DNA from 3 places in the Fictibacillus sp. Mic-4 genome. Region 3 is predicted to be linked to each of the others. Evidence: riboswitches for the same ligand, from Rfam matches in the RefSeq annotation. Region 3 holds a riboswitch; each other region holds the start of a gene.

Region 1 (4,294 bases), on a different contig from region 3:
CCTGCTGAACTTGCCGGAAAAATCCATGGCTATTCATGCGTTGGTGCGAATGTGAAAGGGGCGAAAAATGGTGAAAACGTTGAATTATTTGTCTATACAATCGCGAATCACGATGTAATCTTTGAAAAGGCGGGCTTTCAAGCAACAGTCTGGCAAACCGGCGTTCCACCCGTTGTTGCTGTTGACATGATGGCTGAAGGACTTTTAAATGAAACTGGATGCATTCCACCCGAGAAGATTGCCCCCGTTCCTTTTCTTAAGCGCTTAAAGGCAAGAGGCATGGAATGGTATGTGATAAAGAAAACGAGTCCAATTTTGATGGCTTGAAAATAAAAATGAAATAACACCACCCGTGATCATGATAACGGGTGGTGTTCTCTGCGCTTGACCCTGTCAATTGGGCATTAACGGGCTTTCGATTTAAAATTCACATTGATCAAGTGGAACGACTTTAGTTTTTTTAACGAATTTATATCCAAGCCAAACGATAATGAATAGCGGCAATCCGATATAGGAAACAAGTACACTGTACCAATCAATTGAACCACCCATAAAGGCGGAATAGTTTTGACCTAAAATGACAACGAGACAAAGCGCAAAAGCGAATAATGGACCGAACGGGAACCACTTTGCTTTATATGGCAATGCATTTATATCGAGTCCCCGGGCGACATACGCTTTCCGGAATCTGTAATGGCTGATCGCAATCCCGAGCCAGGCGATAAATCCAGACATGCCGGAAGCGTTTAACAACCATGTATAAACAACCCCGTCGCCAAATAACGATGCTAAAAATGCCACGCAACCTACGAGTGAAGTAACGATCAATGCATTGACCGGAACACCGCGGTTGTTTAATTTAGCAAGAAACTTGGGCGCTTTTCCTTCCCGGGCCAAATCCCAGAGCATCCGGGTTGAAGCATACATCCCGGAGTTTCCCGCAGATAAAACCGCCGTTAAAATAACCGCATTCATAACAGAAGCAGCGAAAGCAATTCCCGCTTTATCAAACACGAGCGTAAAGGGGCTTACTGTTACATCGCTGTTGGCGAGGTTGCCATTTGTATAAGGGATTAATAAGCTAATAACGAAAATGGCCAATACATAAAACAACAAAATACGCCAGAACACTTGACGAACAGCCCGCGGGATATTTTGACGGGGGTCGTCACTTTCACCGGCAGCTACGCCAAGCAGCTCCGTTCCTTGGAATGAAAATCCTGCCGCCATAAATATGCCGAGAGTTGCCATGAATCCACCGTGAAACGGCGCATCTCCTACGGTGAAGTTTTTAAACCCGATCGCATCTCCGTTCATAATTCCAAAAATCATAAGGAAACCAACGATTAAAAAGACGATCACAGTAATTACTTTTATGATCGAAAACCAATATTCCGCTTCTCCAAACCCTTTAACGGATAAAAAGTTTAATAAAAACATAATAACTAAAAAGAGACCGCTCCAGAGAAGAGAGGGGCTATGCGGAAACCAGAACTTCATGATCATCGTAACAGCCGATAATTCAGCAGCTATGGTAATTGCCCAGTTATACCAATAATTCCACCCTAATGCAAACCCGAGAGAAGGATCGACAAATTTTGTTGCATATGTGCTGAAAGAACCGGCAACCGGCATGTATGCTGCCATTTCCGCAAGGCTTGTCATTAAGAAATAAACCATAATTCCTATCGCAATATACGCGAGAAGAGCTCCTCCAGGACCGGCCGAGTGAATCGCGCCTCCGCTTGCGAGGAATAACCCCGTACCAATCGTCCCCCCGAGTGAAATCATTGTTAAATGCCGTGACTTCAAATTCCGTTTTAATTCTGTTTTTTCGCTGGCAGTTGGATGATCTGCCAGATTTCTTGCTGCGCTTTGCATAAAATAACACTCCTCTTTCGTTTATTTGGAAGGAGTGGGAAATAAAAAAACCGCCGAAAGGAATCGACGGTTGTCTAATCTACCCGAATCATGCACCTTCCGTAAGATAGCGCACCACGTTTGATTGGATTACAAACGCGGCAGTTCTGTTCCTATTCGGAAACAGCCCCAGCTTAAGCCCCCAGAGATGGACTTAAACTTCGGCAGCTTTTCCTTTCAGATGGAGTCATTGACGTTCTCTGCATCTCGTCCCTCTTACTCATAAAAGCCGCGACCTCTACCTCATCGGATTGATGAGGATTTTAATCTGTATTCATTTAATAAGACATTTTTATTATAAATGATTCGACATGATCAGACAATAGTTTTCTAAAGAATACTTCTTGTATGGAATTAACAATGTTTTACATTGTTTTCATTGTGAATTAATAAACATGCGATAGCATAAAGTAAGCAAAATGAAGGGAGAACGAAAAATGAAAGTGAGTCCAAAAAGAATAAAAAGTACAATTTTTTCATTAACTTTTGCTTCCGCCATTGCTTCTATATCTATTCCTTCATCTTTAAATCCTTCAATAACTCTGGCGAAAATGAATGAAGCACCCACAACACGGCATATTAAAGAGCTCCCCCTCGGAAAATCCGGACTCCCGGAAAAGCGAGTAATTAAACAGCTCACTGAAGGTGTTACGTTCATTTCCATTGAAAGAGGCAAGAAATCGAACAACGAATATTATACGGTGGACATTGGCTTTTTCAATAAAAAAACGGATGCGGCTATGATGATTGAAGACTTAAAAAACAAAGGGTATGACACTTATTTACATACGATTAAAAATGATTCAACCAACGATGTGAAACATCACAAATTAGGCTATTTAGTTCGAGTCGGCAAGTTCCCGGCGGAAAAGGAAGCTAACAATTTAAATAAAAAATTAAAGTCTGACGGCTTTTTAAATGCAAAAGTTACATACACTGGATTTGATAGTCCAAGGACAACCGGCCTGTGGTCCATTCATGTAATAGAGATTGATCGCCACCGATTTAAAGGCACTATTTCAACTTCTCTGGCAATGGACAAGGTTGAAGGAAAAGAAACCGTTTCAAGTATGGCGAAGCGAACACAATCGATAGCGGCGACCAACGGCGGCTATTTTGTGATGGATGCCAAAGACGGGACTCCAGGCGACCTGGCGGGAATTTCAGTCCATAAAGGACAACTTGTAAGCGAAGCCGTTAACTCCCGCACAAGCTTTATTTTACCGAATGCTAAGAATAACGCATCAATTTCAAAAGTGTCTACTCATTTGAGCATTCAATCATCAGATGGAGCGAAAAGAGAACTGGACGGGATGAACAGGCAACCTGGATTTATTCGAAGCTGCGGGGGCGTTGGCGGCGATCTTCCGACACAGCTTCCCATGCATGATTTTACTTGTAAGGATGACAGTGAACTCATCGAGTTCGATCCGATATTTGGGAGGAGTACACCAGAGGGCAAAGGTGTTGAAGCCGTATTGAATGCTGAAGGAAATGTCGTTGAGGTCAGAGAACAACGAGGGGGGCCGATCCCGTTCAATGGGTCTGTAATAGCAGGAACGAATGAAGCGGCCCTATGGTTGAAAAAACATGCCAAACGAGGAATGAGGCTAACTACTAAACACTACCTTTATGTTGATGGCAAACCATATGCCGCAGGAAAAGGAGCAAACATTGTCAATGGCGGGCCCCGTTTGTTGAAAAATGGGGAAATTTTTGTTAATGCGGAACAGGAAGGCTTTCATGCCAATGAAGAATTTTTCTACCATTTCGGGATCACACGTCACCCACGGACGATGGCCGGTATCAAAGCAAATGGAAATATATTGTTAGTCACTGTTGATGGAAGGAATCCGGAGCGAAGTGTAGGGACCAGTTTTAAAGAAAGTGCAAAAATAATGAAAGCATTAGGAGCTAAAGAGGCATTAAATTTGGACGGTGGAGGATCAACCGCTATGGCAGTTGGCGGAAAGCTCATTTCTCATCCGTCAGATGCCGCGGGTGAACGGCCGGTCGGTGATTCGATTACGATATTGCCTAAATAAATATTCTATTCATTTATCCCATTGAGTAACTTTACCCAATGGGATTTTTTATTTAAATAAGCTATTAAAGTAGCATTTTTAATGGTACGATAAAAAAGAAAATTCAATTATTTCCAATATTAAAGAGGTGTTGATGATGAATCCATTATTGCCGAAAATATTTCAACTTGAGGAAACAACGATCAACAATATTCAAGAAGCGTTTCAGAATGGAAATTTAACATCAAAAGAATTGGTCTGCATGTATATGGAACGGATATCCCTTTATGATGGGCAAGGTCCAGGCCTTAACACGATTCTTGAGTTGAATCCAGATAGCATACATATCG
Region 2 (4,294 bases), on a different contig from region 3:
TGTGAAAGAATACTTCAACAAACCGGACTTCGATGGGGCTCTGAAAGTGATTTCAATAATAAATACATTATCCATAAACATAAGCTAAGAGACCGTACAGATGTGATTGAAGAAAGGCTAAAGCAGAAAAAACAAAAAGCAGACAGGAGAATACCCTAAAAAAGAGGATATCCTGATTTCAGGGTATCCTCTTCTCACTTTTACTCATCAAATACGACGACTTTCTCCATTGTATCGCCGTTTCTCATGTTTAGCACCGTGTCCATTCCTGAAGTCACCTGGCCAAAAACGGTATGAACGCCGTTTAAATGAGGTTGAGCTTCATGAACGATGAAAAATTGGCTTCCCCCGGTATCTTTTCCTGCATGAGCCATAGAAAGAGCGCCTGGAACATGTTTGTGCGGATTTCCTTCTGTTTCGCATTTAATTGTATAACCCGGTCCGCCAGTTCCTGTTCCGTGAGGGCAACCACCTTGACTTACAAAGCCCGGAATCACGCGGTGGAAAGTAAGACCATTGTAGAATCCTTCATTTGCTAATTTCTCAAAATTGGCGACCGTCCCCGGTGCTTCGTTAGGAAATAATTCGAATTCGATTTTATCTCCATCAAGCATTAGTATGTATCCTTTTTTAGCCATAATTACATCTCTCCTTTGTAATAGATCTTCTCTATCATACCATAAAATAGCCAAAGGCAAAAAAGAGACAACATCTATTGTCTCTTTTTTAACTTTAAACAAGCGCACCTTTTCTTAAAGGAACATCTTGCTGGATAATGTTTTCATATGTTTCTCGTTTGACGACGATCTGTTCTTCTCCGTTTTCTACAAAAACAACAGCCGGTCTTGGCAGTCGATTGTAATTGTTGGCCATCGAATAACCGTATGCGCCCGTGCAAAAAACAGCTAAAATATCATTTGCTTCCACTTCAGGCAATTTCAAATCCCAAATGAGCATATCACCTGATTCACAGCACTTTCCAGCGATTGAGACGGTCTTCGTGTATGGGGCAAACGCTTTATTTGCAACCATAGCTTCATAACGAGCCTGATATAACGCCGGACGAATATTGTCGCTCATTCCTCCATCGACTGAGACGTAATGGCGGACTTCCGGAATGTCCTTTTGCGAACCGATGGAATAAATTGTCGTTCCGGCGTCCCCGACAAGCGATCTTCCTGGTTCGATCCATATTTCCGGACATTCTGCCCCTAATTTTTTTGTATGCTTTTTCACTTCTTGAACCATCGCATCGATATACACACGCGGCTCAAGCGGTTGGTCTTCAGACGTATATCGTATGCCGAATCCGCCACCTAAATTAAGCACTTCCGGAAAGTAAGAGTGCTGACTATGCCAGCGGGCCAAATAGTCAAATAATTTTTCAATCGCTAAAACAAATCCTGTCGTTTCAAAGATTTGCGAGCCAATATGGCAATGAATTCCTGCCAGATGAAGGCGTTTTGAGTGTTTTAGAGCATATAGCATCGCTTCTTCTGCCTGTCCATTTTGCAAATCAAAGCCAAATTTCGAATCTTCCTGTCCAGTTAAAATATATTCATGGGTATGTGCTTCAATGCCCGGGGTCACTCTGAGCAAAATTTGCGTCTTCTTATCATATCTTTCACAAAGCTCATGGAGCATCGATAGTTCGTGAAAATTATCGACAACAAAACAGCCGATATTCTCTTTTAACGCAAACTCCAATTCTGCATAACTTTTATTGTTGCCATGAAAATGGATTTTTTCCGTCGGGAATCCCGCATGGATCGCTGTATAAAGTTCTCCACCGGATACAACGTCAAGGCTAAGCCCTTCTTCTTCCATTAGTTGAACCATCGCAATGCAAGAAAACGCTTTGCTTGCATACGCCACTTGCGCTGTAACGCCATGAACCTGGAAAGCTTCTTTAAACGCTCTTGCCCTCTGTCTTATTAGCGCAACATCATATATATATAAAGGCGTACCGTATTTTTTTGCCAATTCAATTGTATCTACTGACCCAATCGTTAAATGCCCTTTTTCATTAATCAAACTTGTTCCATGTAAAAACATTGACCAATCTCCTCTCCGAAAATATAGAGATTCAATCCGACGAAAAATGAAAAGACAGCTAATGCCAAAAAAGGTACATTAACTGTCTTGAACCCGTACCCTCATTGTCGGAATAGCTCTCCACTACGTAATTTGTAGTGACAGTCCGTTGCCTATTTGACAACGACCCAGCATAAAATGGCATGGACCCATTTTACACTTCGGCAAATTGACCTTTCCGATTACTTCATCGTGTCCATTCACTTCATAATCGTACTCATTCGCTTTGCGCCTCTACCCCATTGCGAAGAATGAGGCATATTTAATTATTATGAAAAACTTTAACATACATTCCCCTAATTGTGCAAGGCTTAATTTGATGTTCTTTTCGGATTTTGCGGATGTAAAATACTTGGCCTCATTTTTGTCATCGGTACGGCCACCCGCATAATAATTGTAAGCAGCGCCTTCGCGTTAAATGGCATAAACGGCCATAAATACGGTGTATTTAAATTTTTCATATTCGCAATAAAAATAATAAACAGCGTCAAGCCAATAACATAGCCCGGAACGTGGAAAATCGCGACAAGTAAAAGCAGCAATATCCGAAAAAGATCATTCGCCAATCCTAATTCCACACTTGGAGTGACAAACGTTCCGATGGCTGAAACAGAACTGTATAAAATGACTTCAGGAACGAAAACTCCGACACTGATGGCGATTTGTCCAATGAGCACTGCCGCAACTAATCCCATGGAAGTAGCAAGGGCATTTGGAGTATGGATGGCCGCAAGCCGCAATAAATGAATTCCGACTTCAGCTAATAATAACTGAAGAAAGATCGGCAAATGGCCGTGTTTGTTTGGACCGATAAATTCCAGGCCTTTTGGAAGCAAATGCGGATCCTGCACATATAAATACCAGAGTGGAACAAGCATGATGGCAGCAAGGATGCCGATAAAACGAAACCATCTTTCAAATGCCCCGGTCAGCGGAGTTTGACGGAACTCCTCCGCGTGCTGAACATGGTGAAAATAAGTCGTCGGGGTGATTAAAACGCTTGGGGACGTATCAACCATCACAAGCACGTGCCCTTCTAAAAGGTGCTGAACGGCAACGTCGGGACGTTCAGTATAACGGGCCATTGGAAATGGATTGAATCCTTGCTTGACAAGATATTCTTCAATCGTCTTGTCCGCCATTGGAATACCGTCGATGCTAATTGTGCTTATTTCTTTTTTAATCAATTTTATTAATCCGGGATCTGCAACATCTTTTAAATAGGAAATACAAATATCCGTTTTTGACCGTTCCCCAACCTGTACAATTTCATTTCGAAGCCTTTCATCTCTTAGCCTTCTTCTCGTTAATGCTGTATTGATGATAATATTTTCGGTGTACCCGTCCCTTGACCCCCTGACAACTTTTTCTGTATCCGGTTCTTCCGGATTCCTACCAGGGTAACTACGGACATCAACAATAAATACTTCATCCTCGCCATCTACAAAAATAAGGATTAATCCGGAGAGCAATCGATCAACCGCTTCATCCATATTATCCGTCAGTTCTACTTGTTCATGAGTAATATGATTATGTATGACCTCTTTTACACTATGGGGACTTTTATGCTGGTTGTTCATTAGCATAAATTCCCTCATAATTTGAATGATATAAGTCGTATCGCAAAGCCCGTTGCAATAATAGAGCTGCACTTTTGTTTTCAGCAAAAGCAATTTGCGAACGCCGACATCAAAGGTTTCCCCTATTCCGAGCCGTTTTTTCAACAGTTCTTCATTTTCTTCAATTTTCTTGCTGATTGGTATTTTTGCTTTCTTTTGTGCCACTTACGCCACTCCTTTCTAATATCATTTGGATTGCCTGGGTCGTGATCGGTGCTCCTTTTTCTACTGAATCATACCCGGCCATTTTACCTATATCGCCAACACCGATGACAATAGGCAAATCTAATTCATCGAGAATATATACGGTGTCTCCGTTAATTCTTCCCATTTCTAAATCGGGCAAACCGCTTTTATCAATTCCGTATTCGGTTAAATTACCATAACGATCGATACTGAAATCTACCTTTGTCCATTCGGCATAATGGGTTTTCGAAGCCACGGCGACCGCACCGAGAACTTCTATTTGTGGGTGGCGGCAAATGTCACGCATCGCTCGCTCGCCTGGCCCCTCCCCTTTTTGTCCACAATCATCAAATAAGACAAGCACAGGGTCATACGGAGTCTCTTGAATAAAACGG
Region 3 (4,294 bases):
CTTTAGAAGCGAGTTTCTTTTGCATCTCGGGAATGAGAGGCGCGGCAATTGATGGAATACAGCCTATTACCGGTACTCCACTTAGTTTTTGGATCATGTTTATGTTATCTTCTTGCATAAAACCTGGCTCTTCGGGCATCTGGTTAAAAATTAGCCCCACAATCGGAATTCCTTTAGACTTTGCATAAGCAATGGTCAACAATGTATGATTAATCGTTCCAAGCTCCGGATGAGTGACGATCAATAACGGCAACCGTAAATCGCAGATCAGGTCGGCAGTCATATAGACACCCTTTCGATCTTCAGCAAGTGGAACGACAAGACCCCCCGCTCCTTCAACGAATACAAAATCATTTTCCTTTTGCAGTTGATGGAACTGTTCGATTATCCGTTTGCGGTCGATCTCAATTTTTGAACGATTTGCCGCTAAGTGCGGCGAAACGGCATCTTTTAAGCAATATGTACATAATTCTTCCTGGGAATACGGCAATGCCGCCAACTGTTTATAAAATTGAACGTCTTCGGCAATAAGCTTCCCGGCGTGTTCGATTCCACCGCTTTGTATCGGTTTAAAAGGAACGGCTTTCATCCCTTCTTTTTGAATTAAAGCCGTTAAATAGGCCGTAACAACTGTTTTTCCAACGCCTGTGTCAACTCCCGTGATAAAAAGAGCGTTAGTCATTCCGTAGGCTCCTTTCTAGTATATTCTTAAACTATCGTAAAGAAAAAAAGGACTATTGTCAACTTATAAAACAATAAGGTTAACAATAGGTACAATAAAAAGTCCGGTGGTCACCGGACTTTATTTGTGAGCTACAGGCTCTCTCGCATCTAATTCAAAAACGTCGTGTAATGTTTCAATTGCTTTAATCATGAATTCCTGGTCAACAATTGTCGATACTTTAATTTCAGAAGTGCTTACCATCTTAATCATAATGCCTTGATCAGCCAATGATTTAAACATTTTTGCGGCGACTCCAGGATTGGAAATCATGCCTGATCCAACAATCGACACTTTAGCAAGCTGATCCTCGTGAACAATCGATTCAAAACCAAGCCTGTGACGATTAGTTTCCAAAACGGAAATCGTATTGTCCAATACATTTGAATCGATCGAAAATGAAATATTCATCGATTCATTCTCGTTCACATTTTGAATAATGATATCAACATTAATCCCGTTTTCCGCAAGCATTGTGAACAAATGTGAAAGAGTTGTTAACTCGTTCGGCAAGCCTTCCACCGTTACTTTTGTCACATTTCCTTCAAATGCAAGACCTCTTACGACCAATTGATTTTCCACCGTACATTCCTCCTCAACAATCGTTCCGCTTTCCATCGATAAACTTGAACGTACTTCCAGTTTTACACCATAATTTTTCGCAAATTCCACCGCTCTTGGATGCAATACCCCTGCACCTAGATTAGCCATTTCAAGCATTTCATCATATGAGATCGATTCCAGTTTTCTCGCCCCGTCAATGACTCTTGGGTCTGTTGTAAACACCCCTGTTACATCAGTAAATATATCGCATTTCTCGGCTTTCAATGCAGCAGCTAATGCGACAGCCGTCGTATCCGATCCGCCTCTTCCAAGTGTCGTTATTTCATCCGGTCCCGAAACAACTCCCTGAAAGCCGGCAACGATGACAATTTTACCTTCCTCCAATAAACGGCAAATTCGATCCGTATGAATGTTACGTATTCGCGCATTTCCAAAAACTTTCTCTGTTTCAATACCTGCCTGCCATCCTGTTAATGATACTGCTTCATACCCTTTTTCTTGAAGCGCCATCGAAAGAAGGGCAATCGTTACTTGCTCACCCGTTGATAAGAGCATATCCATTTCTCTTTGCGAAGGCTTTTGTGAAATTTCCCCCGCCAAACGAACGAGTGTATCCGTCGTTTTGCCCATTGCTGAAACGACAACGACAACACTGTGACCTTCTTCTACTGTTTGAATGACGCGATTGGCAACATTTTGAATGCGTTCTACACTGCCTACACTTGTTCCTCCAAACTTTTGCACCATTACTGCCATTACTTTCATCCTCTCTTCCCGCTCTTACTTTCCGTATTTTTTACCAATCGATCTCTTTAGAGAAAACAAAAAGCAACAATAAGGAAAAAACCTTATTGTTGCTTGAATATGCAACAGTAAGCCAGTTTTGTTTCCCCTCATGTGAGATAGTTCTCCATACACCCTTTGGGTAAGGATGCATGACAGCCCTGCACTTATTCAGATACAGGTCCAGCCTGATGAACGAAGGAGTTTCATCAAACTTCGGCAAAAATCCCCTTTCCCCCACTATCATAAGAGCTCCTTACTCTTCAAATGGGATACTGTTGGTTTTTGCTCCTCTACCATCACTTCAATTGAAGCATGGCACATATATTAAATTGGTTATAGTTTAGCAAACTTATATCCAAATTTCAATTCATTTTATGAATCTTTTTTTAACGCCTCATAAATTGTTTTTGCTATCGGCCCCGGTATTCCCGCAGCCTGAATCTCTTCTATGCTCGCTTCTTTCATTTTTTTAATCGAGCCGAAGTGTTTCAATAATGCTTTTTTACGCTTTTCGCCAACCCCGGGAATATTGTCAAGACTTGAAGAAAACATTCCCTTTGCTCGAACCTGGCGATGGAATGATATCGCAAAACGGTGAACTTCGTCCTGAATGCGCTGCAATAAATAAAATTCCTGGCTATTCCGGGGCAATGGAATAAATTTCAGGGGATCGCCCATCCACAATTGCGAGGTGCGGTGTTTATCGTCTTTGGCCAACCCTGCTACCGGAATGAACAAGTTCAGCTCATTTTCAAGAACATCTTGCGCTGCTGCGATTTGCCCTTTCCCTCCGTCGATAATGATTAAATCAGGTAATGGGCCATTTTCTTTTAACATTCTTGAATACCGTCTTCGAATGACCTCACGCATGGATGCATAGTCATCCGGACCTTCAACCGTTTTAATTTTGTATTTCCGGTATTCTCTTTTATTTGGTTTCCCATCCGTAAAGACGATCATTGCCGATACAGGGTTCGTTCCGTGAATGTTTGAATTATCAAAGGCCTCGATCCGATATGGCGGAGCGATGTTCATCTGTTTTCCAAGGTTTTGGATCGCACGAATTGTTCGGTCTTCATCCCTTTCAATAAGGGCAAATTTTTCCTCTAAAGCAAGTTTTGCATTTTTTGTCGCCAACTCGACAAGTTCTTTTTTTTGGCCTCTTTTTGGTTGAATCACCTTTATACCAAGCAATTCTTTTACTAATTCGCCATCAATTTCAGCCGGCAACAAAATTTCTTTTGGTAGCGGATAATTTTTTTGTAAATAAAATTGACCAATAAAGGTAACAACATCTTCATCGGCTTCCCCGTAAAATGGAAAAAGTGAAACATCACGTGCGATCAGTTTTCCCTGACGGATAAAAAATACTTGTACACACATCCAGCCTTTATCAAATGTATATCCAAATACATCACGGTCAATGAGATCAGCCGTCATCATCTTTTGTTTTTCCATAACAGCTTCAATGTGATGAATTTGATCCCTTAATTCTTTTGCACGCTCAAAGTTTAATTGTTCGGATGCAGCAAGCATTTTTTCCGTCAGCTCTTCTTTCACTTCCTTATACCCGCCGCCAAGAAATTTACTAATTCCTTCCACCATTTGCGCGTTTTCTTCCTTGCTTACTTCATTCACGCAAGGAGCTAAGCATTGCCCAATATGGTAATAGAGACAAACACGATCAGGGATGGTGTTGCATTTCCGCAGCGGAAAAAGCCGGTCGAGCAGTTTTTTCGTTTCTTGAGCCGCCCCGGCATTGACAAACGGCCCAAAATATTTCCCGCCGTCTTTTTTCACTTTGCGCGTATACAAAAGGCGGGGATGTTTTTCCGCGGTAATTTTTAAATAAGGATAGCTTTTATCGTCTTTGAGCATAACATTGTATTTCGGGTCATGCTTCTTGATTAAGTTCATTTCTAACAGAAGGGCTTCAATTTCCGAAGAGGTTACAATGTATTCAAAATCTTTAATTTCACTTACAAGCCGTTGTGTCTTCCCGTCGTGAGTTCCAGTAAAGTAGGAGCGGACACGATTTTTCAATACTTTTGCCTTGCCGACATAAATGATTTGGCCAAATTGATCTTTCATCAAGTAACAGCCCGGTTGTGCCGGCAAAATAGCGAGCTTTTCTTTAATCGTATTCACGCTACGCCCTCCTTTCTTCTTTCTTCTCTACCCTCCATCATAGCACGAAACACCCGTTCTTGCAGTTATGGAAAA

What was found. A riboswitch is a leader RNA that binds a small molecule or an ion and turns the genes downstream of it on or off. The one in region 3 is predicted to bind lysine.
Region 1: another riboswitch for lysine. It lies ahead of WD019_RS20315 (amino acid permease); the one in region 3 lies ahead of WD019_RS04440 (aspartate kinase).
Region 2: another riboswitch for lysine. It lies ahead of lysA (diaminopimelate decarboxylase); the one in region 3 lies ahead of WD019_RS04440 (aspartate kinase).

The regions. Positions count from the first base shown of each region.
Region 1 is NZ_JBBHZM010000057.1:1,337-5,630, reverse strand. It holds gene WD019_RS20320 (saccharopine dehydrogenase family protein) at 1-327, shown strand, start outside; gene WD019_RS20315 (amino acid permease) at 421-1,881, opposite strand; lysine riboswitch at 1,981-2,169, opposite strand; gene WD019_RS20310 (phosphodiester glycosidase family protein) at 2,358-3,965, shown strand; gene WD019_RS20305 (amidase) at 4,099-4,294, shown strand, end outside.
Region 2 is NZ_JBBHZM010000005.1:3,186-7,479, forward strand. It holds gene WD019_RS05665 (DUF309 domain-containing protein) at 1-159, shown strand, start outside; gene WD019_RS05670 (peptidylprolyl isomerase) at 201-638, opposite strand; gene lysA (diaminopimelate decarboxylase) at 733-2,055, opposite strand; lysine riboswitch at 2,161-2,339, opposite strand; gene WD019_RS05680 (spore germination protein) at 2,406-3,878, opposite strand; gene WD019_RS05685 (stage V sporulation protein AE) at 3,835-4,294, opposite strand, start outside.
Region 3 is NZ_JBBHZM010000003.1:136,166-140,459, reverse strand. It holds gene bioD (dethiobiotin synthase) at 1-682, opposite strand, end outside; gene WD019_RS04440 (aspartate kinase) at 803-2,041, opposite strand; lysine riboswitch at 2,181-2,372, opposite strand; gene uvrC (excinuclease ABC subunit UvrC) at 2,444-4,219, opposite strand.